Regions from separate parts of the Solibacillus sp. FSL W8-0474 genome, predicted to be linked through region 1. Evidence: a T-box and tRNA genes for the amino acid it is inferred to sense, from the RefSeq annotation. Region 1 holds a T-box; the other holds one or more tRNA genes.
The links. The T-box of region 1 lies ahead of cysS (cysteine--tRNA ligase). A T-box ahead of a tRNA ligase gene usually reads a tRNA of that ligase, here a tRNA-Cys.

Region 1 (15,156 bases):
AGCTACCATTTTAACAGCTATAATTTCGTATTTTTTATTTCCTCAAGAAGGGGATAACCCGGATGATAGAGGTCCATATTAATCAGAAGTTTATTCTCTAAGAAATCTCGATAAAAGAATCGGGATTTTTTTATTCCTGCTATGAAACTTTTATGAATATTATTCGTAAATAAGTTAACAATACAAAGTGAGGTTGATAACAAATGGAATCTAAATGGTCAAAAATTATTATACATGCGAGTGCCTTTTTTGCTCCTTTCTTAGTACCGATTCTATTTTTCTTAATAACTACTGAATCCGAAGTAAAACGTACTGCAATGCAAGCATTACTATTCCAAGTTGTATTTGGTATTTTATTAACAATTGCAGGGATCTTCACAATTGTGTTAATCGGTTTACCATTCTTATTGGTGTTCTTCATAATCTTCTGGGGTGCTCCAGTGATAGGAATTATAAAAGCATTATCAGACCAAGATTGGAATTATCCAATTGTCGGTCGTTGGGTCTAAGATTAAGCGGTCGAGTTTGTACAAAACAAACTCGGCTGTTTTTTTACATTAATAGGGATTTATTGTTGTGATTTAGGGGAAACTTAAGTAAGAGCAAATAGTTGCATTACAAAAAATAAATATTGTATATTTAAGTCAAAGATAGTCAAAGTCAGTTGATGAGAGGTGAGAACAGCATGAGGAATATATCTGACATAATTGAAGGGTATTTGAAGGAAGTTATTGAATTAGATGGACAGGGACATATTGAAATAAAGCGAAATGAATTAGCGAAGCAATTTTCCTGCGCTCCTTCCCAAATCAATTACGTCATCAATACGCGTTTCACGACCGAACACGGATACTATGTAGAGAGTAAACGCGGGGGTGGCGGTTATATTCGAATTTTGCGAGTAACAATCCACTCAAAGAAAAACTTATTAGATGAAATGGAAACACAGATAGGGAATGCCATTGCACAGACGAATGCAGAGCATATTATTTATCGATTGTTGGAAGAGGATATTATTACCGAGCGTGAAGCAAGCATTATGAAAGTAGCCCTCGATCGTGTCACATTACAGGTAGGTTTACCACTCCGTGATCAGTTAAGGGCACGCATTATGCATGCAATGCTACAAACGATTTCTTTTGAAAAGTAGAGGTGTAAATATATGATATGTGAGCATTGTAAGCAGCGTCATGCAAATGTAACGGTAACACAAGTTCACAACGGTCAGAAAGTGGAACGTCACTATTGTGAAGTATGCGCTACACAATTCCATCCATTTCAATTTGATGTGAGTGAAGAGCCAACATCTCTTCAACAACTAATATCGAATTGGTTCAATTTTGTACCAGTGAACGCAAAAAAAGAAAATGCAACGAAACAGCCTACTACTCAAAAGGCGTGTCCTTCTTGTGGGTTTACGTACCGACAATTTTTAAAGCAAGGTAAATTTGGTTGTGGTCAGTGTTATGAAACATTTAGCGAGCAATTACCACAGTTGCTTGAGCGCATTCAAGCAGGCACACAGCATGTAGGGTACGAAAAAAATGCCCCATCAAAAGAAAAAATTGAACAACAAATTAACGAACTCCGTACATTATTACATCAGGCAATTGCTGAGGAACGCTTTGAAGATGCAGCCTCGATTCGTGATGAAGTCCGTGAATTGGAAAATAAAATTAAACAGGAAGGAGAGGGGAACGCATGAACATCGAGCATTTTCTAACGAATGCTAGTCCAAGCTGGATGCAACATGAAAGCGAATCGGATATCGTCATAAGCACACGCATTCGACTTGCTCGTAATATTGCCAATACTCGATTTCCGATAAGTTTTACAGAAGAAGAGGCACAGGTAGTCGAAGATAAAATGATGAAGGTGCTACTATCTACAGACGTAAACCCTTATCAATTTTCCTACTTCCAAATAAAAGATATGCCTGTATTACAGCGTCAAATCTTAGTGGAGAAGCATCTTATAAGCCCTAACTTGGCGCGAAGAAAAAAAATAGGATCATTTTTTTTAACAAAAGATGAATCCATTAGCATATTAGTAAATGAAGAGGACCATATTCGAATTCAGAGCCTGACACAAGGTATGAACTTAAAAGAAGCCTTTCAGGAAGCTAGAACAATTGACCGCTACTTGAGTAAGTCAATCAACTATGCATATGAAGACCGATATGGATACTTAACAAGTTGCCCGACCAATGTTGGAACGGGACTTAGAGCCTCTGTCATGCTTCATTTACCAGCACTTACGATGACTAAACAAATGAATGCCTTAATTCAGATGATGACAAGATTAGGAATGGTAGTGAGGGGTATATATGGAGAAGGAAGTGAAAATTTAGGTAATATTTATCAAATCTCTAATCAAATCACTTTAGGTAAATCTGAAGAAACAATTTTGCAGGAGCTTCAAGAAGTAGTAGAGCAAGTTATACAAAAAGAACAGCTTGCTCGGAAGAATTTGTTGATGCGAGCGCCTTCAATATTAGAAGACCGTTTAAGTCGCTCACTTGGTACATTGAAGTATGCAAAAATTTTACCGAGTGAAGAAGCCGCAAGCTGTTTATCCAATGTCCGTCTTGGGGTAAGTTTAGGATTATTAGAACCTATTTCACAGCGTAAATTAAATGAGTGCATGCTTTTAATGCAACCTGGACTCATTCAGCAATATATTGGTACTACTTTGCAACCAGCAGAGCGCGATATGTATCGTGCAAAGCTTTTACAAGATAAGTTAAACGAGCAAGATGAAGCTACAAACAATGGGGAAAAAGGAGAGGATTTTTTATGATGTTCAATCGATTCACACAACGTGCTCAGAAAGTATTACAACTTGCTCAAGAAGAAGCAATTCGCCTTAAGCATAAAGAAATTGGAACAGAACATATTTTACTTGGCTTAATTCGTGAAGGTGGCGGGATTGCCGCAAAAGCATTAGAAGCAATTAATATAAGCCCTCAAATGATTGAAACAGGTATAGAGGAATTAGTAGGAAAAGGTACCGAGGAAGTTGGGCCTATCGTACATTACACACCGCGTGCTAAAAAAGTAATCGAACTTTCATTGGATGAATCACGTAAATTAGGTCATGCATATGTAGGTACAGAACATATCCTATTGGCATTAATTCGTGAAGGAGAAGGTGTTGCAGCACGTGTATTGGCTAACACAGGTGTAAGTATTAATAAAGCACGCCAACAAGTTTTATTACTGTTAGGAAATAATGATGCCAATAATAGTGGAACGTCAAATATGGCGCAAACTGTAAATACACCGACGCTGGATAGTTTAGCACGTGACTTAACAGCAGTTGCCCGAGAAGGTTCACTTGATCCTGTCATTGGACGCTCAAAAGAAATTACACGTGTCGTGGAAGTATTGTCACGCCGTACGAAAAATAACCCAGTACTAATCGGGGAGCCAGGTGTCGGTAAAACAGCCATTGCTGAAGGATTAGCTCAGCAAATTATTAATAATGAAGTACCTGAAACACTACGTGACAAACGTGTTATGACACTTGATATGGGTACTGTAGTAGCAGGTACAAAATACCGCGGTGAATTCGAGGATCGTCTGAAAAAAGTTATGGATGAAATTCGCCAAGCCGGCAATATTATTCTGTTCATCGATGAGCTTCATACACTTATCGGCGCAGGTGGTGCAGAAGGTGCAATTGATGCATCTAACATTTTAAAACCATCTTTAGCCCGTGGTGAATTACAATGTATCGGTGCCACAACACTTGATGAATATCGTAAATATATTGAAAAAGATGCCGCATTGGAGCGTCGTTTCCAACCTATCCAAGTTGATGAGCCGTCTGTTGATGAAACAATCCAAATTATTAAAGGCTTACGTGACCGTTATGAAGCACATCACCGTGTGAAAATTTCGGATGAAGCAGTAGAAGCGGCGGCGAAATTATCAGATCGTTACATTTCAGACCGTTTCTTACCGGATAAAGCAATTGACTTAATTGATGAGGCAGGTTCGAAAGTTCGTTTACGTTCATATACAGTACCACCGAATTTAAAAGAATTGGAAGATAAGCTAGAAGGCATAAAATCTGAAAAGAATGCTGCTGTTTCAGGTCAGGAATTCGAAAAGGCAGCAGCGTTACGCGATTCGGAGCAAAAGCTAAAACAAGAGCTGGAGCAAATGAAAAAGGAATGGAAAGAAAAACAGGGTAAAGAAGAGTCGACAGTATATGTGGATGACATTGCCCAAGTTGTTGCAATGTGGACTGGAATTCCGGTTTCTAAAATCGCACAAGCAGAATCAGCGAAATTACTGAACCTTGAAGAAGAATTACACAAGCGTGTAGTCGGTCAAGGTGAAGCGGTGGAAGCAATTTCACGAGCTATTCGTCGTGCACGCGCGGGATTAAAAGATCCTAAACGTCCAATCGGTTCATTCATCTTCCTTGGTCCTACAGGTGTCGGTAAAACGGAACTTGCACGGGCGCTGGCAGAAGTAATGTTCGGTGATGAAGATGCGATGATCCGTGTAGATATGTCAGAGTATATGGAGAAACATTCGACTTCACGTTTAGTTGGTTCACCTCCAGGCTATGTGGGCTTTGATGATGGCGGTCAATTAACGGAAAAAGTTCGTCGTAAACCATACTCAGTTGTATTACTTGATGAAATCGAAAAAGCACATCCAGATGTATTCAACATCTTATTGCAAGTACTGGAAGATGGTCGTTTAACGGATTCAAAAGGTCGTGTTGTAGATTTCCGTAATACGGTAGTTATTATGACATCAAACGTTGGTGCGGATGCATTGAAATACCGTAAGCATGTTGGATTTAGTGCAGGATTAAATGAATCGAAAGATAAAGATATGAAGGGTACAATGCTGGAAGAACTGAAAAAAGCATTCCGCCCAGAGTTCTTAAACCGTATTGATGAAATGATTGTGTTCCACTCATTAGAGAAAGTTCACTTAAAAGAAATCGTATCATTAATGGCTAACTCTTTAACAAACCGTCTTAAAGAGCAAGAAATTGAGCTGCACCTTACAGATGCTGCACTTGAAAAGATTGCTGAAGAAGGCTACGATCCACAATATGGTGCTCGCCCATTACGTCGTGCATTGCAAAAACATGTGGAAGATCGTTTATCTGAAGAACTGTTAAAAGGGACATTAGATAAATCGCAAACAGTGGTACTTGATTATGTAAGTGATGAGTTTATCGTCCGTACTCAAGAAAAAGTATCATCAAATTAATGGAATAAAAAGATGAGGTAGGTTAATTCCTGCCTCGTCTTTTTTTATCCATTTTTGAAGCCCAAAATGAATTTTACGACTGATTAGTGGGTATTCGATTTTGTTTCGTGTACAATTATAGGAACAAACATTCGAAGGAGCTAGCAAAATGGCAAAAAAGAAATCGAAATTTATGTGCAGCAGCTGTGGCTATGAAGCGGCAAAATGGATGGGGCGTTGCCCAGGGTGTGGCGAATGGAATACGATGAATGAAGAAGTCGAAGTCATCACAAAAGGGCCGCGTGGTGCGTTCCAGCATTCTACAACCGCTACAAAGGCAACACCTATTATTCATGTGGAGGTACAGGAAGAAACACGTATTGCCACAGAAATGAATGAATTTAATCGCGTTCTAGGCGGCGGAATTGTCCCAGGCTCACTTGTTTTGATAGGGGGAGACCCGGGAATAGGGAAGTCGACATTACTATTACAAGTATCTGCTCTTCTTTCTAATCAAGGAAAGCGTGTGTTATACATTTCCGGCGAGGAATCTGTACGTCAAACGAAACTAAGAGCCGAACGCTTAGGAGTTCACACTCCAGAGCTTTATATTTACTCGGAAACAAATCTGGAATTTTTAAATCAAACAATTGATGAAGTACAACCGAAATTTGTTATAGTCGATTCAATTCAAACAGTACATCATCCAGAAGTAACGAGTGCGCCGGGGAGTGTTTCTCAAGTACGTGAATGTACAGCAGAATTAATGCGTATTGCGAAAACGAAAAACATCGCGATTTTCTTGGTTGGTCACGTTACAAAGGAAGGTCAGATTGCAGGGCCGCGTATTTTAGAACATATGGTAGATACTGTTTTGTATTTTGAAGGGGAGCGTCACCATAACCACCGTATTTTACGGAGTCAAAAAAACCGTTTTGGTTCTACAAATGAAATTGCTATTTTTGAGATGCTCCACGGTGGATTGAAAGAAGTATTGAATCCGTCTGAGCTGTTTCTACAGGAACGTTCACAAGGTGCACCAGGCTCGACAATTGTGGCGTCAATGGAAGGGACACGACCAATTTTGGTGGAAATACAGTCACTTATCACGCCGACAAGTTTCAATTATCCAAAACGCATGGCTACAGGGGTTGATCAAAACCGTGTGCAGCTTTTAATGGCAGTATTGGAAAAACGGATGGGTATGATGCTTCAGGCACAGGATGCCTATATTAAAGTTGCCGGTGGTGTGAAGCTGGATGAGCCGGCAATTGATTTAGCGGTATTAACGAGTATTGTTTCGAGCTTTAAAGATCAAACGGTACGCCCGACTGATTGCTTTATTGGGGAAGTAGGATTAACTGGGGAAGTACGCCGCGTTTCTAGAATTGAACAGCGTGTACAGGAAGCGGCAAAGCTAGGGTTTAAACGCGCATTTATTCCAGCCTCCAATATTGGTGGCTGGGAGTTCCCTGCAGATATTCAAGTAGTCGGTGTTGAAACAATTAGTGATGCACTTCGGGAATCTTTTCAAAATTTATAATACACTTATTATCATGCTCTTTGCAGATAAAAAAAGCGTCGCAAATGTTAGTATACATTTTGCGGCGCTTTATTTTGTCCAAGTCCTATGAATTATGCTTTTACAGTTTTATCTTTCTTTTCAAATGCTTCTCTTGTGAAAATGCCAAAAGGCTTTCCAATCGGTAAGAAGTTGAAGCCGAAATGCTTGTTTAATACATTAGCCCCTGCACCGTAAAGTGATAAAAGCGCAATAATTAATTCAGAATAAGCGGCTAATAAATGCATACCATGTTCCATTATGCCAAATGAGCTTAAAGCCAAACCGATAAATAGTAAATCAATCATTACAAAGATAGAAAATAAAACTTTATTTGTTTCAGCTGCACCAATCGTCATAAATAGGGTAAAGATTAAATACCCTAGATACACAACGCCAAGCTGACGTGTATCAACAGATGCTTGCAATGCTTCACCGAACACACCGGCTTGAACGAACCAGCTCATACCTACACCCATCCAAAATAAACCATATGCGCCAAATGCTGTCGTACCAAATGTATTATTATGCTTTGAATCTAATACTGACGCGTAAAATTGTGCAATCCCACCTAAGAAAATTGCCCAGGGAATGACTAAACCTAAACCTTCAGTCCATCCCAATTTTTGAGTTGAAGCGACAAATGTTACAATAGCTAAACCGAATAACCCGATTGCAGATGGGTCAGCGGTTGAAATTTTTACTTCTTTCGTTATATCCAAAACGTATTCTCCTATTCTATGTTGTCATTTTTCTATTATTTTAAAATAATATCTAAAATCGTTATTTATTACTATGTAAGAGTATAATTTTAAATGAACTCTGTAATAATCGAAAAGATATGATGTAAATTCAACAAATACAAAGGGAGAATTCTCTGTAAATGTTTAATATTAATAAAGGCATGGAACTTACATAAATAGAGTCTTTAATTAATATTTCTATTTTGCTGCGATATTGATGGTTGTGCTTCGCATGAACAGGGCATTATATGTATAATTATTGATGGAGGTGATAGTAATTGTTAAAAAGAATTATTCAAGTAGCATTTTTATTTATCGGTGGAGCATTAGGTCTCATTTTCTTACCGCCATTATATGAATTTATGAATTTATCATCCAATCCGTGGCTTAATAATCCGTACATTAGTGTTGCGATAGGTGCTGCTTTATTATTTGTTCTATCGTTTGCGTTATCCGATTACTTTGTAAAATTAATTACATGGTTAGAAGAAGTATTATTTAAATTGCCTGCAGCAGATTTATTGTTTGGGACGCTTGGCTTAATTGTAGGGCTAAGTGTAGCAACATTAGTTGGTGTGGCAATTAATCAAATGAATATACCTGTAATTACTGCGGTTGTTCCAGCAATCTTATCGATTGTACTTGGATATTTAGGCTTTAGATTAGGCTTTAGTAAGCGTGATGAGCTTATGCAGATTTTTACAGTGAAATCCACAAAGAAACGTATTAATGATGCATCTGGAAAAGAAGTGCAGGAACAGGAGCAAGATCAATATAAATTGCTTGATACGAGCGTTATTATTGATGGTCGTATAGCGGACATATCCGAGACTGGGTTTGTTGAAGGAATTTTAGTCGTGCCTCAGTTTGTGCTAACAGAGCTTCAGCATATTGCAGATTCTTCTGATACGTTAAAACGTACGCGTGGTCGCAGAGGGTTGGATATTCTAAAGCGTCTTCAGGATGAACGGTCATCCAAAGTCCTTATTACTGAAGTAGATTTTGAAGATGTGGCTGAAGTGGATTTAAAATTGGTCCGTTTAGCTAAAAATATGAGCGCACAAATTTTAACGAATGATTTTAACTTAAATAAAGTTTGCGAATTGCACCGAGTAAAAGTATTGAATATTAATGATTTGGCAAATGCGGTCAAGCCTGTCGTTATTCCTGGTGAAGATATGCAAGTAGTTGTGATTAAAGATGGTAAAGAACACAATCAAGGGGTAGCATATTTAGATGATGGTACGATGATTGTTGTAGAAGGCGGTCGTAGTTATATCGGGCAGGCGATTAGAGTAACGGTAACAAGTGTATTACAAACATCAGCCGGACGAATGATTTTCGCGAAGCCAAAAGAAGATTAGGAAGTGAAGTATTTTGCGGTATGAAGTCGTTTTGCCGGCAGCAGGTAGTGGGAAGCGTATGGGCGCTGGGCAAAATAAATTATTTTTAAACTTAGCGGATAAACCCATTTTAGTGCATACTCTTCTTGTTTTTGAACAAGATGCAAACTGTACAGGAATTTGGCTGGCAGTAAAGGATGAGGAACGATCATTTATACAATCGCTCATCGAAAATTACAATATTACAAAAGTAAAAGGGCTACCTACTGGGGGAGAAGAACGACAACATTCGGTGCACTCATGTATTAAAGAAATGAAGGCAGTAGAGGTTGTTCTTGTTCATGATGCAGCAAGACCTTTTATTACGATTCCAAAAATTACAGAACTTGCAAAGGTTGCATACGAAAAAGGAGCAGCCATTGCAGGCGTTCGTGCAAAAGATACGATGAAAATTGTGCAGAATGGACTCATTAAAGAAACAATTGACCGTGAGTCTTTATGGATGGTTCAAACACCGCAAGCATTCCGGTATGATTTATTGGCTGAAGCAGAAGATGTAGCTGAAAAGGTTGGTTTTTTAGGAACGGATGAAGCGATGCTAGTAGAACGATTAGGGCATGATATTCACATCGTAGAATGCAGCTACGAAAATGTAAAAATGACGACTCAGGAAGATTTGATTTTTGGTGAAGCTATTTTAGAAAAACATAACTTTAGAAAGAGCCTTGAAAAGTAAAAGGTTTTCAAGGCTTTTTTTGTAGAAGTTGATTATACTATGGGTAATGAGATTAGCAGAAAGAAGGTGAAAGCTAGTTTACTTTGTAAGCTAGCATTATTATGTTTCGAATAGGACAAGGTTTTGACGTTCATGAATTTGCAGAAGGACGTCCATTAATTTTAGGTGGGATTACAATTCCTCATGAGCGCGGCTTACTAGGGCATTCAGATGCTGATGTACTTTTGCATACTGTGACAGATGCAGCATTAGGGGCAATTGGTGAAGGGGACATTGGTCGTCATTTCCCGGATACAGATCCGGAATGGAAAGATGCCGATTCAGCAAAGTTACTTGAATTCATTTGGAAAATGGTTGAAGAACGGGGCTACAGATTAGGTAATGTAGATTGTACAATTATGGCTCAACGCCCAAAGATGGCACCATATATTTCGCAAATGCAAAACCGTATCGCTGAATTACTAAATGCAGAGCCTTCACAAGTAAATGTAAAAGCAACAACGACTGAAAAATTGGGATTTGTTGGTCGTGAAGAAGGTATTGCGGCAATGGCAACGATTCTTTTAGTGAAAGCTTAAGGCGAAATCAAGTGTTAAAATCAACATATGTTACTTTAACTTAGTAACTGACAGTGGTAGAATGGACAAGGTTTAAAAAGACACTTATTGTGAAAGTATAGTGCAATATAATGTCCTTTCTTACACATATAAAAAATTGTATACTTTTTATATTGAAAATGGTCGAGCGTTTTAACGCTAAAATTAGGAGGCAATATTATGACGAAAACAGTTCGAGTTCGTTATGCACCATCGCCAACAGGATTTTTACATATCGGTGGCGCACGTACAGCTTTATTTAACTATTTATATGCAAAACACCATAACGGAACTTTTGTAGTACGTATTGAAGATACAGATATCGAGCGTAATGTAGAAGGTGGAGAAGCTTCTCAACTTGATAACTTGCGTTGGTTAGGTATTACACCAGATGAGTCAGTGGATATTGGTGGTCCATATGCGCCGTATCGTCAAATGGAGCGACTGGATATATATAAAGAACATGCAGAAAAGATGTTGGAATCAGGTCAAGCATATAAATGTTTCTGTACATCAGAAGAGTTGGAAGCAGAGCGTGACGCGCAAAAAGCGAAGGGTATTGCTGCTCCAATGTATGGCGGGAAATGCCGTCACTTAACATCAGAAGAAGTTGCAGCAAAAGAAGCAGCGGGCGATCCATATACAATTCGTATGCGTGTACCAGCAGATGTAACATATAACTTCGTTGACTTAGTGCGCGGTGAAGTATCATTTGAATCAAAGGATGTCGGTGACTGGGTTCTTGTGAAAGCAAATGGAATTCCAACATACAACTATGCTGTTGTATTAGATGACCACTTTATGGAAATTTCGCATGTATTCCGAGGAGAAGAACATTTATCGAATACGCCAAAACAAATGATGATCTTTGATGCTTTCGGATGGGAATATCCACAATATGGACATATGACATTAATCGTAAATGAAGAGCGTAAAAAATTATCGAAACGTGATGAATCAATTATTCAATTCGTTACGCAATATAAAGAACTTGGTTATTTACCAGAAGCAATGTTTAACTTCTTTGCCTTACTAGGCTGGTCTCCAGAAGGAGAAGAGGAAATCTTTTCTCATGATGAACTTGTTAAGCTTTTTGATGAAAAGCGTTTATCAAAATCGCCATCTATGTTTGATAAAACAAAACTTACATGGATGAACAACCAATATATTAAAAAAATGTCTCGTGAAGAGGTTGTAGCACTAGCATTGCCACACTTACAAAAAGCAGGCTTACTACCAGAACAGTTATCAGAAGAGCAACATGTATGGGCTTCTGATTTAATCGCACTTTACCATGAGCAAATGAGCTTCGGGGCAGAAATTGTAGAATTATCGAGCCTATTTTTCACAGAAGAAATTGCATATGATGAAGAAGCAAACGAGGTATTAGCAGGTGAGACAGTGCCAACTGTTATGGCTGCATTTAAAACTCAGTTAGAAATTTTAGAATCCTTTGATGCAGACTCAATTAAAGCGGCTATTAAAGCCGTGCAAAAAGAAACAGGTGTAAAAGGTAAAAACCTATTCATGCCGATCCGTGTTGTGACGACTGGTCAAACACATGGACCGGAATTACCGAATTCCATTGCCCTAATTGGCAAGGAAAAAACAATTGCCCGTGTCGGAAAGTTTGCTGAATAGATATCTAAGGGTAATATTAATGATTGATTTTTCAGAAAATAAATGTAAAATGAGTTTAAATTGTATATAATGTTAGCGCGTTGAGAAGGAGAAGTACGCGGCGCATACCTTATTAGAGAGGATCATCACCGGCTGAAAGTGATCTAGGTTAAGGCAAAGCTGAAATGCACCTTCGAGTATTTAACTGAAATTGTAGTAGGTTAAATCGATTTGTCCCCGTTATAGGACTTTCAAGCGGAAAAAGTATTCGTATTTTTTCAACCAGAGTGGAACCGCGCGTATAGCGTCTCTGTCACCTTCAACTAGGTGATGGAGACGCTTTTTTGCAGAAATAAAAAGTGAACAGTTAATTAAAAAAAGAACGTTTATAAAGAGGAGCGGCAAAATGAGTATTCAAATCTTCAATTCGTTAACGAGACAAAAAGAGCCCTTTATTCCATTAGAGGATGGCAAAGTGAAAATGTATGTATGCGGTCCTACTGTATACAATTACATTCATATTGGAAATTCACGTCCAGTCATCGTATATGATACGGTACGACGCTATTTCCAATATGCTGGCTATGAAGTGAAATTCGTATCGAATTTTACCGATGTTGATGACAAAATTATTAAAGCTGCCAATGAGCTGGGAGAAGAAACGTCGGCATTAACAGACCGCTTCATTGCTGCATATTTTGAAGACATTACTGCATTAGGTTGCCAAAAAGCGGATGCCCATCCACGTGTAACAGAGCATATGGACGATATTATTGAATTTATTAAAGTGCTAATTGAGAAAGGTTATGCATATGAATCTCAAGGCGATGTTTATTATCGTACACGTAAATTCGATGGCTATGGAAAGTTAAGCCACCAATCAATCGATGATTTAAAAGTCGGCGCTCGCATCGAAGCAGGCGAAAAGAAAGAAGACCCGCTAGATTTTGCCTTATGGAAAGCAGCCAAAGTAGGGGAAATTAAATGGGACTCTCCGTGGGGAGAAGGACGCCCAGGTTGGCATATTGAATGTTCTGTTATGGCACGTGAGCATTTAGGTGATACAATCGATATTCACGCAGGAGGGCAGGATTTAACATTCCCTCACCACGAAAATGAAATTGCGCAATCAGAGGCGCATAATGATAAAACATTTGCACGTTATTGGATGCATAATGGCTATATTAATATTGATAATGAAAAAATGTCAAAATCTCTCGGTAACTTTATATTAGTGCATGATATTCGTCAGCAAATCGATCCGCAAGTACTACGTTTCTTTATGTTGTCGGTTCATTATCGTCACCCAATCAACTTCGCACAAGATTTAGTGGAAGCTGCGAAAAACGGATTAGATCGTATTCGTACTTCTTATGCAAATGCTGAGCACCGTTTGGCATTATCGGCAAGCTTAGGGGATGACAGCGAGCAATGGCTTGAGAAAATTAATCAAGTGAAAATTGATTTTGAAAATGCAATGAATGATGACTTCAATACAGCAAATGCGATTTCGGCGTTGTTTGAACTATCACATATTGCCAATGTTTATTTAAAAGAAACTAATACGGATAAAGCTGTGTTGCAAGCGATATTAAATATGTTTGATGCAATTGGAGAAGTATTGGGAATTAAAGTGAAAATTGAAGCTGGTTTATTGGACGAAGAGATAGAGGCATTGATTGAAGAGCGTAACCAAGCCCGTAAAAACAGAGATTTCGCACGGTCAGATGAAATTCGTGACCAATTGTTAAGTATGGATATTGTGCTGGAAGATACTCGTCAAGGAACGCGCTGGAAACGAGGACAATAGATGCAAAACTTAACACCGCATGATGTCATACAGTTAAATGCACTGGCGCTCGCCTATATGGGGGACGCCGTGCTTGAACAAAGAATTCGGGAATATTTAATTTTATCTGGTCGCGCAAAGCCAAATACATTGCATAAAGAAGCGACAAAATATGTTTCGGCCAAATCTCAATCAAACATCGTACATCGCATGATTGACGAAAATTATTTGACGGAAGCAGAACAAGCCGTTTTCCGTAGAGGGCGTAATGCCAAATCAGGCTCTGTTCCAAAAAATACGGATGTCCGAACATATCGAAATAGTTCGGGCTTTGAGGCTGTTTTAGGGTATTTATTTTTAAGCAAAGAACATGTCCGGGCAAATGAAATTATAGATTACGCAATAGAAATCGTAGAACAATCAAAAGGAGAGTAACTATGGCAGAAAAAAGACAGCAAGGTCGTAAGCCGCGCGATGCTAAAGGTCGCGACAAAAAGGCGGATACCTTTAAAGCTCACGATAAAAAACAGCAGGAAGAAAAACCTCAAGCTGCCCAAGAGGAAGTAACCGGAGAAATGATTGCCGGGAAAAACCCAGTATTAGAAGCGCTACGAGCAGGTCGTGAAATCAATAAATTATGGATCGCTGAAGGTGTTAAGAAAACTGGGGTACAAGAATTAATGGACTTAGCGAAAGAGCAAGGTGTGTTAGTACAATTTGTACCAAAGCAAAAAGTAGATAAATTAGCAGAAAACCATCAAGGAATTGTTGCATCTGTTGCAGCGTATGACTATGCAGAATTGGATGATCTATTTAACGCAGCGAAGGCAAAAAACGAAGACCCGTTCTTTTTAATACTGGACGAATTGGAAGATCCGCATAACTTAGGCTCAATTATGCGAACGGCAGATGCAATCGGTGCACATGGTATCATAATACCGAAGCGTCGTGCCGTAGGTTTAACAGCAGTTGTTGCAAAAGCTTCAACAGGTGCTATCGAGCATGTACCTGTTGTGCGTGTAACGAATTTGGCCCAAACAGTGGACGAGTTAAAAGACCGCGGCGTTTGGATAGCGGGAACAGATGCAAAAGGTTCGGCCGATTATCGTAAAATGGATGCTACATTACCGCTTGCATTAATTATTGGGAGTGAAGGTAAAGGGATGAGCCGTCTTTTAAAAGATAAATGTGATTTCTTATATCACTTACCAATGGTTGGTCATGTTACATCATTGAACGCTTCCGTAGCAGCAGCACTGCTAATGTATGAAGTGTACCGTAAACGACAAGAAGCTAACGGATGAGGTTATGCAAAACATTTTGCTAGTAGACGGCTATAACATGATAGGTGCATGGAGTGAGCTGCGTCCATTGCGTGAACCCCACTTTGAAGATGCGCGCGATCGCTTGATTGAAAGAATGGCTGAATATAAAGCACATACAGGGTGGCGTGTGATTGTTGTGTTTGATGCACACCTTGTACCAGGTACAGAGCAGTTATATATTCAGCACGCTGTGGAAGTAATCTACACACGTAAAAACGAAACAG
Region 2 (15,156 bases), 500 kb from region 1:
AGAAAAACCAATCAACTTTTAACTGTTACAACGTTACCTTTCACTAATGACCAACTATTGTAAAAGATAACTACAAACTAAATTGTGTATTTCCGTCGCTCGTTATTAAAAGACACCTGCTCACTATGTAGTGAAAAGGTGTCTTTGTTATTGATTTCCTATTATTATTCTACACCCGGTAATATCCGTAATGTTTTTTCATCCGCATCTAGAATAGCTTCTACTCCTAGTGGTATCGCAATATTTGGTTCGCAATGACCAAATTTAAATCCTGCTACTGCAGGTTTGTTTAAGGGCTTTATATACCCTTCTATAACGTTCATAACATCATCATAGCTATATCCACTGCTAAGCATATTAAAATCGCCTATAACGAAGCCTGCAGCAAGCTCAAGCTTTCTGGAGAGACGTAATTGGTTTAATGATAAATCAATTTGTTCTATCGATTCACCGATATCCTCGATCAAAACAATTTTTTTCCGTACATCGATTTCAAATTTTGTTCCAAGTGTACTAACAAGGCGATTCAGATTACCACCTGTTAACTCACCGCGTACAACGCCAGGTACGATTGTACGAAGTGATGATATGCTTTCGGTATACTGAATTTCAATCGGTTGGAATAATTGCTGAAACATCTTTTTCGATAATGGATCAAGTTCCCCTTTTGAACTAGATAACATAGGACCGTGGAATGTAACGACATTCGAAAACTCATTCACTTGTGTATGTAATGCAGTAACATCCGAAAAGCCCCAAATGATTTTCGGATTGTCCTCGATTAACGGGTAGCTAATTTTATCAATAATTCGAGAAATACCGTAACCACCTTTTACTAAAAAGACCGCTTTCACTTCCGGATCACGAATCATTTGATGAAAATCTTCTAATCGTTCCTCGTCAGTACCTGCTAAAAAGCCGTCATACGCTTGGATCGTATTGCCTAGCTTATATTTCAAACCAAGCTCGTCCAATATTGCTAATTTGTCCCCTAAAGATTCTATATTAAGCGGGCTGCTTAAATTTACTAATCCTACTGTATCTCCATGCTGTAATCTTGCTGGTCGTATTTTCAAGTAAATGACCTCCTTTTGCTTCTGTCGCTATTGTATCATAGCGTTTTATGTAAAGCGCATTGCAATTCCCCCCAGGTTGTCCCTATAATAGATAAAATTATTTTTCCAATATTAAGGGGCTGCTATTTAATGAAATACCCACCACAGGTACTTCTCATATTTGCTACTTTATTATGGGGCGGTAACTTTGTAATTGGTCGCGCCGTTACTGGAGAAATTCCTCCTATAACCCTGGCATTTTTACGCTGGATTGTTGCCTTTGCCGTATTTTTCCCCATTGCGTACAAGAGGACAAAAAAGGAATGGGATGCACTCAAGCAAAATTGGGTGGCCGTCATTATGTTAGCTTTGACAGGAGTCGCTGCATTCAATACGCTCGTTTATATCGGTTTGTATTATACTACATCCATCAATGCATCTTTAATGAATTCTTCCACACCGATAATTATATACATATTAAGCTTTCTCTTCTTAAAAGAACGTTTAACTAAATATCAATTGTTAGGTACAGTAATTTCTCTGGGAGGCGTGTCTTTTATTATTTCCGGGGGCTCATTACAAAGCTTACTTGCCTATTCATTTAATAAAGGAGATTTGATTGTACTAGTGGCAGTGTGTTGTTGGAGTATTTATTCATTGCTTATTAAGAAGTATGCTGGCAGGCTCCCTGGCTATTCAACATTTTTAGTAACAATTGCTATAGGTGCTTTAATGCTGCTCCCATTTATGTTATATGAACTACTCACTACATCACAAACTATTGTATGGAGCACTACTACTATTGGAGCTATTTTTTATGTTGGAGTCATTGCATCGATTGTGGCATTTCTAAGCTGGAATACAGGCGTTGTAGCATTAGGTGCGAACAAGGCAGGAATTTACTTAAACTTTATCCCTCTGTTTGCTAGCATCTTTGCAGTAATCTTTTTAAATGAAAAGTTACTACTTGCACAATTAATCGGCGGGGTTGCCATAATTGTCGGGGTATTTATTTCATCTATAAAAAGTAAATTAAAAGGAGTGCATCATCAGCACTCCTCTTAATTATTCTACTCCCGTATAAATAACAGTTACGTCTGGATGATAGTTTAATACACTTGCTGGGAAGTCTTCTGTAACTTCACCACTACGAAGACGATCAAATGCTTCTTGCTTCGCTACACCTGCAATTAGTAAGACAATCTTTTTTGATTTCATAATTGTTTTAATACCCATAGTAATTGCATGTGTCGGTACATCATCGATTGAGTCGAAGTAAATTTTATTCGCTTCACGAGTCGACTCAGCTAACTCTATAACGTTTGTACCTAAATCGAATGGTGTTCCTGGCTCATTAAAGCCAATATGTCCATTAACACCAATACCTAATAGCTGAATATCAATATTCCCTGCTGCTTCAATCATTGCATCATAATCCATTGCTGCTTTTTCAATATTTGCTGCATTACCTATTGGTAAGTAGATATTTTCCTGCTTCATATCAATATGATTAAATAAGTTGTGGTCCATATAGTAATGGTAACTTGCCTCATTAGATGGATTAATACCAATATATTCGTCCAAGTTAAAAGACTTAGCCTGAGCAAAGGAAATATTCCCTTCCTTATATATTGATACTAGTTCTTTATAAAACCCTTCAGGTGTACTTCCAGTTGCCATCCCAAAAACAGTTTTACTATTTTCCTTTAACTGCTCTACAAAAATACTTGCAGCAATTTTACTCACTTCATCATAATCTGTCGCTTCAACCCATTTTAAATTTGTTACAGCATTCATTCATTCCCCTACTCCCTATGCTTATATAATTCAAATATAAATATCATTCTAAGTTCCTTACATCAATACGTTAATTTTATAGCATAAATTTTTAATATGCTATATAAAACAGTTCATATTTCCTTTTAATAAATACGATTTAACTTTAATTGTACCCATATAATTAATTAATATGTTAGGAATGAATTTCAAGCCGGAAAAAGGGCAGGACATTGTAAACTAGTACTTTTTTGCATAATAAACCATATTTAAAAATACGACTGAAATATATAATGCAATGAATAGTGATAACACTTGAAAGGCTGAAACATTTAGAGGAGACAATGGGTTAAATATCAACATTAATATAATGGCAAATATCACTCCCCAAAAATAACTAATGTATGTTGCACGTTCTCGAATCTTTTGAGCACGTTCATCTTTTGCTGCAAAGTGAGGTTCTAAATAAGCCAAACTAAACGCCATTATTGAAAGGGTAATTACCATTAATGCATCAGGAAACTTCCCAGAAAACATATGAGATCCATTAATCAAAATACCTATTAAAAGCATAAAGATACCGATAAACAAAAAGAATGACCGGTTTCCAGTGATCATTATTGATTGTCCTCCTCATAAATAAATATATCCTCAATGTGACAGTTAAACTGACGGGCTAACTTAAATGCCAATGTAATGGAAGGGTTATAACGTCCCTTTTCCAAAGAAATAATCGTTTGCCTAGAAACTTTTAAATTTTCAGCTAAGCCATCCTGTGATAAACCGTACCGTGTACGTAAATCCTTAATATTATTTTTCATTTTTACCTACCTAAAGTAAAGTATATTTTACGTAAAGCTAACTTTACATTCATTATATAAAAGAAGTAAATAATTGTAAATATAATACGAGAAAACGTTTTGTTTTCTTCGATGTTTGTAAGCCAACTGTTGTAGTACTGTAATTCCTTCTCAACTAAAAAATAAACTATAGTAAACGAAAACACCCTCAAAGCCTGTAATCAAGACTTTGAGGGTGTTTTAATAGTTCTAACTTGAACTCAATGATACCGATAGCCGGGGTCGAACCGGCACTCCAGAAGGAACCGGATTTTGAGTCCGGCGCGTCTGCCAATTCCGCCATATCGGCAAAATAAAAAAGGGTAAAAAAAAACCGGAATTACCGATTAATTAAATATGGAGGCGGCAACCGGATTTGAACCGGTGATAAAGGTGTTGCAGACCTGTGCCTTACCACTTGGCTATGCCGCCATATTGGAGCGGAAGACGAGGTTCGAACTCGCGACCCCCACCTTGGCAAGGTGGTGTTCTACCACTGAACTACTTCCGCAAAAAAAAATGGCTGGGGAACCTGGATTCGAACCAGGGCATGACGGAATCAAAATCCGTTGCCTTACCGCTTGGCTATACCCCAAAGCTTTTAATATAATGGGGCGACTGATGGGAATCGAACCCACGAATGCCTGAACCACAATCAGGTGCGTTAACCACTTCGCCACAACCGCCACTATATTATAATTTTAACTCTTAAACCTAAATAAAAATGGGGCGACTGATGGGAATCGAACCCACGAATGCCTGAACCACAATCAGGTGCGTTAACCACTTCGCCACAACCGCCACTATATTATTTTGAGTTTTTGAATTTATTGGCAGGGGCAGTAGGAATCGAACCCACACTGACGGTTTTGGAGACCGTAGTTCTACCTTTAAACTATGCCCCTATTAAAAGGATGGTGGAGGGGGACGGATTCGAACCGCCGAACCCTAAGGAGCGGATTTACAGTCCGCCGCGTTTAGCCACTTCGCTACCCCTCCAGGTAATGGTGCCGGCGAAAGGAGTCGAACCCTCGACCTACTGATTACAAGTCAGTTGCTCTACCAACTGAGCTACACCGGCAAAAATATGGTGGGTTTGGACGGAATCGAACCGCCGACACTTAGAGCTTCAATCTAATGCTCTACCAACTGAGCTACAAACCCATATTAATATGTAGTATTTTAAAAATGGCGGTCCCGACCGGGATCGAACCGGCGATCTCCTGCGTGACAGGCAGGCATGTTAACCGCTACACCACGGGACCATTTGGTTGCGGGGACAGGACTTGAACCTGTGACCTTCGGGTTATGAGCCCGACGAGCTACCACTGCTCCACCCCGCGACAATACTATGATTTAAAATTTGAATGGTGGAGGATGACGGGCTCGAACCGCCGACCCCCTGCTTGTAAGGCAGGTGCTCTCCCAGCTGAGCTAATCCTCCATGCTGGATATTAATGAAATGAATGGTGACCCGTACGGGATTCGAACCCGTGTTACCGCCGTGAAAGGGCGGTGTCTTAACCACTTGACCAACGGGCCATTTTAATAAATGGCTGGCGGAGAGTAAGGGATTTGAACCCTTGATGCAGGGTTACCCGCATACACGATTTCCAATCGTGCTCCTTCGGCCACTCGGACAACTCTCCAAGAGTTAATGGCTCCGAAGGCAGGACTCGAACCTGCGACCTGCCGGTTAACAGCCGGATGCTCTACCAACTGAGCTACTTCGGAATATTTCTATACAGCCTAGCGACGTCCTACTCTCACAGGGGGAAGCCCCCAACTACCATCGGCGCTAAAGAGCTTAACTTCCGTGTTCGGTATGGGAACGGGTGTGACCTCTTTGCCATCATCACTAGACTATTTTTCAGAAAGACCTTATTTATTATACCACACTTTCCTTATTTGGCAAGTGTTTTTTATAATAAATTCATTCTTTCAAAACTGGATAAACGTTTCATTGAATTTGTGCAATAAAATGTGGTTAAGTCCTCGACCGATTAGTATTCGTCAGCTGCATGCGTCACCGCACTTCCACCTCGAACCTATCTACCTGATCGTCTTTCAGGGGTCTTACTTACTTGCGTAATGGGAAATCTCATCTTGAGGGGGGCTTCATGCTTAGATGCTTTCAGCACTTATCCCGTCCACACATAGCTACCCAGCGATGCCTTTGGCAAGACAACTGGTACACCAGCGGTGTGTCCATCCCGGTCCTCTCGTACTAAGGACAGCTCCTCTCAAATTTCCTACGCCCACGACGGATAGGGACCGAACTGTCTCACGACGTTCTGAACCCAGCTCGCGTACCGCTTTAATGGGCGAACAGCCCAACCCTTGGGACCGACTACAGCCCCAGGATGCGATGAGCCGACATCGAGGTGCCAAACCTCCCCGTCGATGTGGACTCTTGGGGGAGATAAGCCTGTTATCCCCGGGGTAGCTTTTATCCGTTGAGCGATGGCCCTTCCATGCGGAACCACCGGATCACTAAGCCCGTCTTTCGACCCTGCTCGACTTGTAGGTCTCGCAGTCAAGCTCCCTTATGCCTTTACACTCTTCGAATGATTTCCAACCATTCTGAGGGAACCTTTGGGCGCCTCCGTTACTCTTTAGGAGGCGACCGCCCCAGTCAAACTGTCCGCCTGACACTGTCTCCTACCCCGCTAAGGGGCATGGGTTAGAAGTTCAATACAACCAGGGTAGTATCCCACCGACGCCTCCTCCGAAGCTGGCGCTCCGGGATCTCTGGCTCCTACCTATCCTGTACAAGTTGTACCAAAATTCAATATCAGGCTACAGTAAAGCTCCACGGGGTCTTTCCGTCCTGTCGCGGGTAACCTGCATCTTCACAGGTACTATAATTTCACCGAGTCTCTCGTTGAGACAGTGCCCAGATCGTTACGCCTTTCGTGCGGGTCGGAACTTACCCGACAAGGAATTTCGCTACCTTAGGACCGTTATAGTTACGGCCGCCGTTTACTGGGGCTTCAATTCACAGCTTCGCTTGCGCTAACCGCTCCTCTTAACCTTCCAGCACCGGGCAGGCGTCAGCCCCTATACGTCACCTTACGGTTTTGCAGAGACCTGTGTTTTTGCTAAACAGTCGCCTGGGCCTATTCACTGCGGCTTCTCTAGGCTATGCACCCAAAGAAGCACCCCTTCTCCCGAAGTTACGGGGTCATTTTGCCGAGTTCCTTAACGAGAGTTCTCTCGCACACCTTAGGATTCTCTCCTCGACTACCTGTGTCGGTTTGCGGTACGGGCACCTCTCACCTCGATAGAGGCTTTTCTTGGCAGTGTGAAATCAGGAACTTCGCTCATAAGAGCTCGTCATCACAGCTCAACGTTAAAGTATGCGGATTTGCCTACATACACGCCTTACTGCTTGAACACGCGCAACCAACGGCGTGCTTACCCTATCCTACTGCGTCCCCCCATTTCTCAAACGGTGAGGAGGTGGTACAGGAATATCAACCTGTTGTCCATCGCCTACGCCTATCGGCCTCGGCTTAGGTCCCGACTAACCCTGAGCGGACGAGCCTTCCTCAGGAAACCTTAGTCATACGGTGCATGGGATTCTCACCCATGTTTCGCTACTCATACCGGCATTCTCACTTCTAATCGCTCCACCAGTCCTTCCGGTCTGACTTCAACGCTATTAGAACGCTCTCCTACCACGCATACTCAAAGTATGCATCCACAGCTTCGGTGAATCGTTTAGCCCCGATACATTTTCGGCGCAGCGTCACTCGACCAGTGAGCTATTACGCACTCTTTAAATGATGGCTGCTTCTAAGCCAACATCCTGGTTGTCTAAGCAACGCCACATCCTTTTCCACTTAACGATTACTTGGGGACCTTAGCTGGTGGTCTGGGCTGTTTCCCTCTTGACTACGGATCTTATCACTCGCAGTCTGACTCCCGTGTATAAATATCCGGCATTCGGAGTTTGTCTGAATTCGGTAAAGCGAGATGCCCCCCTAGTCCAAACAGTGCTCTACCTCCGGTATTCTCAATCACGAGGCTAGCCCTAAAGCTATTTCGGAGAGAACCAGCTATCTCCAGGTTCGATTGGAATTTCTCCGCTACCCACACCTCATCCCCGCACTTTTCAACGTGCGTGGGTTCGGGCCTCCAGTGAGTGTTACCTCACCTTCACCCTGGACATGGGTAGATCACCTGGTTTCGGGTCTACGACCACGTACTAATTCGCCCTATTCAGACTCGCTTTCGCTGCGGCTCCGTCTTCTCAACTTAACCTCGCACGTAATCGTAACTCGCCGGTTCATTCTACAAAAGGCACGCTATCACCCATTAACGGGCTCTAACTACTTGTAGGCACACGGTTTCAGGATCTATTTCACTCCCCTTCCGGGGTGCTTTTCACCTTTCCCTCACGGTACTGGTTCACTATCGGTCACTAGGTAGTATTTAGCCTTGGGAGATGGTCCTCCCGGATTCCGACGGAATTTCACGTGTTCCGCCGTACTCAGGATACACTCTGGAGGGAATGAACTTTTGACTACAGGGCTTTTACCTTGTTTCGCGGACCTTTCCAAGTCGCTTCGTCTAACTCATTCTTTTGTAACTCCGTATAGAGTGTCCTACAACCCCAAAGAGCAAGCTCTTTGGTTTGGGCTCTTCCCGTTTCGCTCGCCGCTACTCAGGGAATCGAATTTTCTTTCTGTTCCTGCAGGTACTTAGATGTTTCAGTTCCCTGCGTCTGTCCTCATCACGCTATGTATTCACGTGTAGATACTATCCGATTAAAGATAGTGGGTTCCCCCATTCGGAAATCCCCGGATCAAAGCTTACTTACAGCTCCCCGAGGCATATCGGTGTTAGTGCCGTCCTTCATCGACTCCTAGTGCCAAGGCATCCACCGTGCGCCCTTATTAACTTAACCAAAAGTTAACACTTGGATAAAATCCAAGATTTAAGTTTACACGTCAATTGCTTGACTTGTTTAAAAATCTATAAAATAGAAATTTGATTTATTGCTTTCAATGTCGTTTTATCCAGTTTTCAAAGAACGAAATGCGGCTTACTCACACAAGATGAATCAACCAACATGGTTTTGAAGTATTCCATTCAATTAAGAATGAACCTTCAAAACTGAACAGCAACCGTTAATGTTTCATTCTCCGTGAGAATGATTCCGAAATAATCCTTAGAAAGGAGGTGATCCAGCCGCACCTTCCGATACGGCTACCTTGTTACGACTTCACCCCAATCATCTATCCCACCTTCGGCGGCTGGCTCCATAAAGGTTACCTCACCGACTTCGGGTGTTACAAACTCTCGTGGTGTGACGGGCGGTGTGTACAAGGCCCGGGAACGTATTCACCGCGGCATGCTGATCCGCGATTACTAGCGATTCCGGCTTCATGTAGGCGAGTTGCAGCCTACAATCCGAACTGAGAACGATTTTATCGGATTAGCTCCCCCTCGCGGGTTGGCAACCGTTTGTATCGTCCATTGTAGCACGTGTGTAGCCCAGGTCATAAGGGGCATGATGATTTGACGTCATCCCCACCTTCCTCCGGTTTATCACCGGCAGTCTCCTTAGAGTGCCCAACTGAATGATGGCAACTAAGAATAAGGGTTGCGCTCGTTGCGGGACTTAACCCAACATCTCACGACACGAGCTGACGACAACCATGCACCACCTGTCACCGTTGCCCCCGAAGGGGAAACTATGTCTCCATAGTGGTCACCGGGATGTCAAGACCTGGTAAGGTTCTTCGCGTTGCTTCGAATTAAACCACATGCTCCACCGCTTGTGCGGGCCCCCGTCAATTCCTTTGAGTTTCAGTCTTGCGACCGTACTCCCCAGGCGGAGTGCTTAATGCGTTAGCTGCAGCACTGAGGGGCGGAAACCCCCCAACACTTAGCACTCATCGTTTACGGCGTGGACTACCAGGGTATCTAATCCTGTTTGCTCCCCACGCTTTCGCGCCTCAGTGTCAGTTACAGACCAGACAGTCGCCTTCGCCACTGGTGTTCCTCCAAATCTCTACGCATTTCACCGCTACACTTGGAATTCCACTATCCTCTTCTGCACTCAAGTTCCCCAGTTTCCAATGACCCTCCCCGGTTGAGCCGGGGGCTTTCACATCAGACTTAAGGAACCACCTGCGCGCGCTTTACGCCCAATAATTCCGGACAACGCTTGCCACCTACGTATTACCGCGGCTGCTGGCACGTAGTTAGCCGTGGCTTTCTAACAAGGTACCGTCAAGGTAGCGCCAGTTACTACGCTACTTGTTCTTCCCTTGCAACAGAGTTTTACGAACCGAAATCCTTCTTCACTCACGCGGCGTTGCTCCATCAGACTTTCGTCCATTGTGGAAGATTCCCTACTGCTGCCTCCCGTAGGAGTCTGGGCCGTGTCTCAGTCCCAGTGTGGCCGATCACCCTCTCAGGTCGGCTACGCATCGTTGCCTTGGTGAGCCGTTACCTCACCAACTAGCTAATGCGCCGCGGGTCCATCTTATAGTGACAGCCGAAACCGTCTTTCAACTTTCAAACATGTGTTTAAAAGTATTATTCGGTATTAGCCCCGGTTTCCCGGAGTTATCCCAATCTATAAGGTAGGTTACCCACGTGTTACTCACCCGTCCGCCGCTAAATCAGAGAGAAGCAAGCTTCTCTCATCATCCGCTCGACTTGCATGTATTAGGCACGCCGCCAGCGTTCGTCCTGAGCCAGGATCAAACTCTCCATAAAAGTAGTTTGAAAGCTCATTTGCTTTGCTAGCGATTCAACTTAATTAAAAGTTAAAATCTATTGTTTGCTTCATTTAAGAAGCTTGTTTCATTAACGTTGCTTGTTCAGTTTTCAAGGTTCATTTTGTTGCTATGTCGTTTTAGCGACTTCTCTAATTTAACATTTCTTCTTTTCTCTGTCAACAACTTTTTTTTGCAAAGTTGTTTGAGCGTTTAGAAGTTATTTTGTTTTTCGAGTACGTCTTAGCGACATTTAATATATTACAATATCACTCACACTTACGTCAATACTTTTTTCAAAAAAAGTTTCAGAGCGTTATTTAACGCTCTGATTAATATACTATAAACCGTATTCACTTTCAATAAAGTGTCGGTCTACATAATAGTTACGATGGAATATCGCTTCATTTTTAGCAACTACGGTCTCTACTTGAACTAACTCTTTCTCGATTAAATATTCAACAAAAACTTCTAGATCTATAGAGTAGTAACTTAATTCAGGGTGATCATGTAATTCCTGTATTGTCCAATAGGGTTGAGCAAGCATTGTTTCTAAAATATGCTGCGCCCCATCAGTCGTTCTTGAATTAATTAGAAACTCTCCTGCTAAAAATAAAAGCTCCAGACGCTTTTCCAAACTTTCATTACTCATAATTAATTCTTCATATAACTTATAAATCGCCGGGTCATTTCGTTTCACTTGAGCCCATACAGTGACTTCCGGATAGTGACCACTATCAATAATTGATAATCTACCTAAATGATGTAATGAAGCAACTACATGATTATAAGCATCTAAATAGTGACCATCCTCAAACAATTCTTTTCCTTCTTGATAACGGCGGATTAACTTAGCGAACTGAATTCCTGTTTTCAACTTACGACCGACAAAAGGAAACTCTTGTAGTTCTGAACGCAGCTTAAATAAAAATTCATTTCGATCGAACATAATTTTACCGTGGAATAGCCAATCAACTAAACGCTTATTCGAACCAATAAAGATCCATTTACGCAGACGCTCTTCCGTTAATATATGCATCACCATTTTCGCATCACCATACATATAGTGTTTTGAATAAATAGGCGTGTCACTATCTTTTACAATAATTAAAAGTACCGAATCAAATGTATCGGTCATATTCTCAGCGCCTTCACGCTTATTAATTAAAATAACCCCTAACGTCTCTGGCTGACTTGCGCGTTCCTGATAAATTGGTCTTAAAATATGTTCCATTGTTATCCCCCTATAAAATTTTGCTACTATATATATTTGTTTCTAAGTTATTGTAATCGCTATATATCAAATTAACTAGTGTTATCTCATTGAATATTTAATCCAATAAAAAGTCGTTATTAATTATAACTAGAATAATAGAATTGTTTCGACAATAAGTTTGGAAATACCTTTAAATTCATATAATAGAATATCTCCAAAATCTTTCAAATCTACTAATCTAAATCCAATTTATGTTATAGTATATTTTAGATTAGGAGGCAATTATAATGAAAAAGTATAATAGTAAAATAAATAAAATACGATCATTTGCATTATCGCTTATTTTCATCGGCTTTGTAATTATGTATGGTGCAATCTTTTTTAAAGACAATCAAATTCTTGTATTAATCTTCATGTCTATAGGGCTTCTGTGCATTATCGGTAGTACTGCTGTTTATGGATGGATTGGACTTTTATCAACTAAAGCAGTACAAGTGGTTTGTCCGGAATGCGGAAAATGGACAAAAGTATTAGGTCGTGTAGATATTTGCATGTATTGCAACGAACCACTTACATTAGATCCTTCATTAGAAGGTAAAGAATTTAATCAAGAATACAACAAAAAATAAAGTATAAATAAGCTGCATTGATACTCACTTTGGGTTAATGCAGTTTTTTCATACAAAAAACCTAGCAACAATCGTTACTAGGTTAAACTTTTTATTGAACTTTCTTTCCACCGACTGCAATACACTCTGGGCAAGTACCGTATACTTCCAAACGGTGCGAATTAACTTCAAAGCCTGTAACTTGAGAAGCGAAGTGCTCTACTTCATTTAATCCAGGATAATGAAAATCTACAATTTTGCCGCAACATTCACAAATCATATGATAGTGATCGCCCGTTACAAAATCGAAACGACTTGCTGCGTCTCCGTAAGTAAGCTCTTTAACTAAGCCAACCTCACGAAATACTCGTAAATTATTATATACTGTTGCGACACTCATATTAGGAAACTTGCCGCAAAGTGCTTTGTATATATCATCCGCTGTTGGGTGAATCATACTTTGAATTAGATATTCCAAAATCGCATGACGCTGAGGAGTAATTCGTACACCAGTAGTCTTTAACGTGTCCAGCGCATCCTTTAAATGCATTTCAGACATCGTCATACACCCCTTTTCATACATATTATTAATTTATAATCGTTATAAATAGTGTATCGAATTTATCCTCAAGTTGTCAACAATTGCTTATTCTAATAGAAGTAAAAGTCATTAGATAAAATTGCTAATTGAAAATCCATCCAAGCAAAGCTTAACTTCACTAACAAATTTTCTCAGTTAGTAACCTCTAAGAATATCCATCTTATTTTCTAAGTCCCGCTCTCCATTCAACCATTTTTGCAAACTCGGTTTAAAAATATCTAAACTTCGCTCCACATAACGTGATGAATGACTTGAAAAATGGGGAGAAAGAGTTACATTGTCTAAATCCCATAATGGACTATCCGATGGTAAAGGCTCAACTTCATATACATCCAATACAGCATGCTCAATCAATTTGTCTTGGAGTACTTTAATGAGTGTTTCTGTATTTACTACATCTCCTCGTCCAAAGTTCATGAAGATTGCAGAGTTTTTCATTTCCTCAAAATGCTCACGAGTTAGCAGATGTTTTGTTTCCTTCGTAGATGGGAGGATCGAAATTACAATGTCTGCCTTTGGTAAATGTTGCTTCAAGGCATCCAGCTTATATGTTTCATTCATATAGGGTGCTTCAGTACCTGAACGGTTGCAGCCAATTGTATGAACATCAAATGCCTGTAATATACGCCCGATTTCTCCCCCAATCGCACCTGGTCCAATTATAAGTGCTGTGCTGCCGTTTAACTCAGTAGGTCGGGCCTTTTTATTCCATTCTTTCTTTTGTTGCTGTTCATAAATAAATGGCAATACACGTTTTAAAGCTAAAATATGCGCCAGGATCGATTCAGTCATCGGCTTTTTATGTATCCCACGTACATTTGATACGATAATATTACGTTTTGCGATTGCTTCTGCGGGCATTTTTTCGATTCCCGCTGACGCAACGAAGATCCACTGTAATTTATCTGCATACTGCAAATGCTGTTCTTTTAGATCTTCCCCGTATGTTACTAATATTTCTGCCTGTGCAAGTTTCTCTATATCCAATTTTGTATCAAATAAAAAATCTACTTGTGGAAACTCCGATAAAAGCGGCTGTTTTAAATCTTCACGCGGTTCAAATGTAAAATAAATCGTTGCCATTATAACTCCCCTTTGAGCACCCATTAATTTGTGCGATTTTTTAAATAGTTTAACACATCTTCAATATGATTTTTTACACGTACTTTTCTCCACTCTTTTTCAACTATGCCCTCTTCATTAATTAAAAATGTCGTACGCTCGATGCCCATATATTCCTTACCAAAATTTTTCTTCAATGTCCAAACACCATATTTCTCCGCCACTTCATGATTCTCATCCACTAATAACGAAAACGGTAATCCGTGCTTTTCGATAAATTTGGTATGTTTCGCTGCATCATCTAAACTTACACCTAAAATTACGGCATTCAAATCTGAAAAATCTTCATATTTATCGCGGAAGTCGCAAGCCTGTGTTGTACAGCCAGGTGTTAAATCTTTCGGGTAAAAATAGAGAATCACGTTTTTACCTTTATAGTCTTCCAGCGAAATTGTTTTTCCTTCTTCGTTTTGCAATGTAAATGCTGGTGCCTGTAAATTTTCTAATGTCATAACTTTCCCTCCAAATTTTTCTTCTATGATACAAAACAATGCCCGTTGCTTCAATTTCTTTGGCGTTCCCTTTCATTACATACTACAATAGATATGAAATCATTTCATGTAACCTATTTTGGAGGAATAAATTATGAATCATACTAAATCTGAGCAACTTCATGCAGAAGCGCTCGAACATATCGTTGGCGGGGTAAATAGTCCATCCCGTTCTTATAAAGCAGTAGGCGGCGGCGCACCTGTTGTCATGGTCCGCGGTAAAGGAGCATACTTTTGGGATGTAGACGGTAATCGTTACATCGATTATTTAGCAGCCTATGGTCCAATCGTTACGGGGCACGGACATCCGCATATTGCAAAAGCGATTGCACACGCCGCTGAAACTGGTGTTTTATTCGGTACACCGACAGAGCATGAAATTAAGTTTGCAAAAATGTTAAAAGAAGCAATTCCTACATTAGATAAAGTCCGTTTTAACAACTCCGGTACTGAAGCAGTGATGACATGTGTACGTGTCGCTCGTGCCTTCACCGGTCGTACAAAAATCATTAAATTTGCTGGGTGCTATCACGGTCACTTCGACCAAGTACTTGTTGCTGCGGGATCAGGTCCAGCAACATTAGGTTCACCTGACTCTGCAGGAGTTCCTCATGCTGTCGCTACAGAAGTAATTACCGTACCATTTAACAACGAGGAAGAATTCACATTAGCAATGGAAAAATGGGGCAATGATGTTGCAGGGATTTTAATCGA

Region 2: it encodes a tRNA-Cys, which carries the amino acid that the T-box ahead of cysS (cysteine--tRNA ligase) is inferred to sense. The anticodon was not compared.

The regions. Positions count from the first base shown of each region.
Region 1 is NZ_JBBOQJ010000001.1:3,927,264-3,942,419, reverse strand. Features, by position in the region: gene NYE67_RS20000 (acyltransferase) at 1-82, shown strand, start outside; gene NYE67_RS19995 (DUF4870 domain-containing protein) at 204-509, shown strand; gene NYE67_RS19990 (CtsR family transcriptional regulator) at 686-1,150, shown strand; gene NYE67_RS19985 (UvrB/UvrC motif-containing protein) at 1,163-1,705, shown strand; gene NYE67_RS19980 (protein arginine kinase) at 1,702-2,799, shown strand; gene NYE67_RS19975 (ATP-dependent Clp protease ATP-binding subunit) at 2,796-5,240, shown strand; gene radA (DNA repair protein RadA) at 5,389-6,762, shown strand; gene NYE67_RS19965 (acetate uptake transporter) at 6,855-7,502, opposite strand; gene NYE67_RS19960 (PIN/TRAM domain-containing protein) at 7,802-8,887, shown strand; gene ispD (2-C-methyl-D-erythritol 4-phosphate cytidylyltransferase) at 8,901-9,602, shown strand; gene ispF (2-C-methyl-D-erythritol 2,4-cyclodiphosphate synthase) at 9,704-10,180, shown strand; gene gltX (glutamate--tRNA ligase) at 10,379-11,839, shown strand; T-box leader at 11,911-12,133, shown strand; gene cysS (cysteine--tRNA ligase) at 12,225-13,628, shown strand; gene NYE67_RS19935 (Mini-ribonuclease 3) at 13,629-14,042, shown strand; gene rlmB (23S rRNA (guanosine(2251)-2'-O)-methyltransferase RlmB) at 14,045-14,911, shown strand; gene NYE67_RS19925 (NYN domain-containing protein) at 14,916-15,156, shown strand, end outside.
Region 2 is NZ_JBBOQJ010000001.1:3,427,843-3,442,998, forward strand. Features, by position in the region: gene NYE67_RS17395 (S66 peptidase family protein) at 165-1,076, opposite strand; gene NYE67_RS17400 (DMT family transporter) at 1,206-2,120, shown strand; gene nagB (glucosamine-6-phosphate deaminase) at 2,121-2,852, opposite strand; gene NYE67_RS17410 (hypothetical protein) at 3,072-3,449, opposite strand; gene NYE67_RS17415 (helix-turn-helix transcriptional regulator) at 3,449-3,652, opposite strand; tRNA gene NYE67_RS17420 (tRNA-Leu) at 3,899-3,980, opposite strand; tRNA gene NYE67_RS17425 (tRNA-Cys) at 4,029-4,102, opposite strand; tRNA gene NYE67_RS17430 (tRNA-Gly) at 4,107-4,181, opposite strand; tRNA gene NYE67_RS17435 (tRNA-Gln) at 4,191-4,265, opposite strand; tRNA gene NYE67_RS17440 (tRNA-His) at 4,281-4,356, opposite strand; tRNA gene NYE67_RS17445 (tRNA-His) at 4,396-4,471, opposite strand; tRNA gene NYE67_RS17450 (tRNA-Trp) at 4,502-4,575, opposite strand; tRNA gene NYE67_RS17455 (tRNA-Tyr) at 4,586-4,669, opposite strand; tRNA gene NYE67_RS17460 (tRNA-Thr) at 4,676-4,751, opposite strand; tRNA gene NYE67_RS17465 (tRNA-Phe) at 4,759-4,834, opposite strand; tRNA gene NYE67_RS17470 (tRNA-Asp) at 4,860-4,935, opposite strand; tRNA gene NYE67_RS17475 (tRNA-Met) at 4,939-5,013, opposite strand; tRNA gene NYE67_RS17480 (tRNA-Val) at 5,039-5,114, opposite strand; tRNA gene NYE67_RS17485 (tRNA-Glu) at 5,138-5,212, opposite strand; tRNA gene NYE67_RS17490 (tRNA-Ser) at 5,228-5,319, opposite strand; tRNA gene NYE67_RS17495 (tRNA-Asn) at 5,329-5,404, opposite strand; rRNA gene rrf (5S ribosomal RNA) at 5,418-5,533, opposite strand; rRNA gene NYE67_RS17505 (23S ribosomal RNA) at 5,654-8,582, opposite strand; rRNA gene NYE67_RS17510 (16S ribosomal RNA) at 8,851-10,405, opposite strand; gene NYE67_RS17515 (nucleotidyltransferase-like protein) at 10,745-11,638, opposite strand; gene NYE67_RS17520 (YgzB family protein) at 11,908-12,249, shown strand; gene perR (peroxide-responsive transcriptional repressor PerR) at 12,341-12,787, opposite strand; gene NYE67_RS17530 (D-2-hydroxyacid dehydrogenase) at 12,965-13,912, opposite strand; gene bcp (thioredoxin-dependent thiol peroxidase) at 13,936-14,403, opposite strand; gene NYE67_RS17540 (glutamate-1-semialdehyde 2,1-aminomutase) at 14,537-15,156, shown strand, end outside.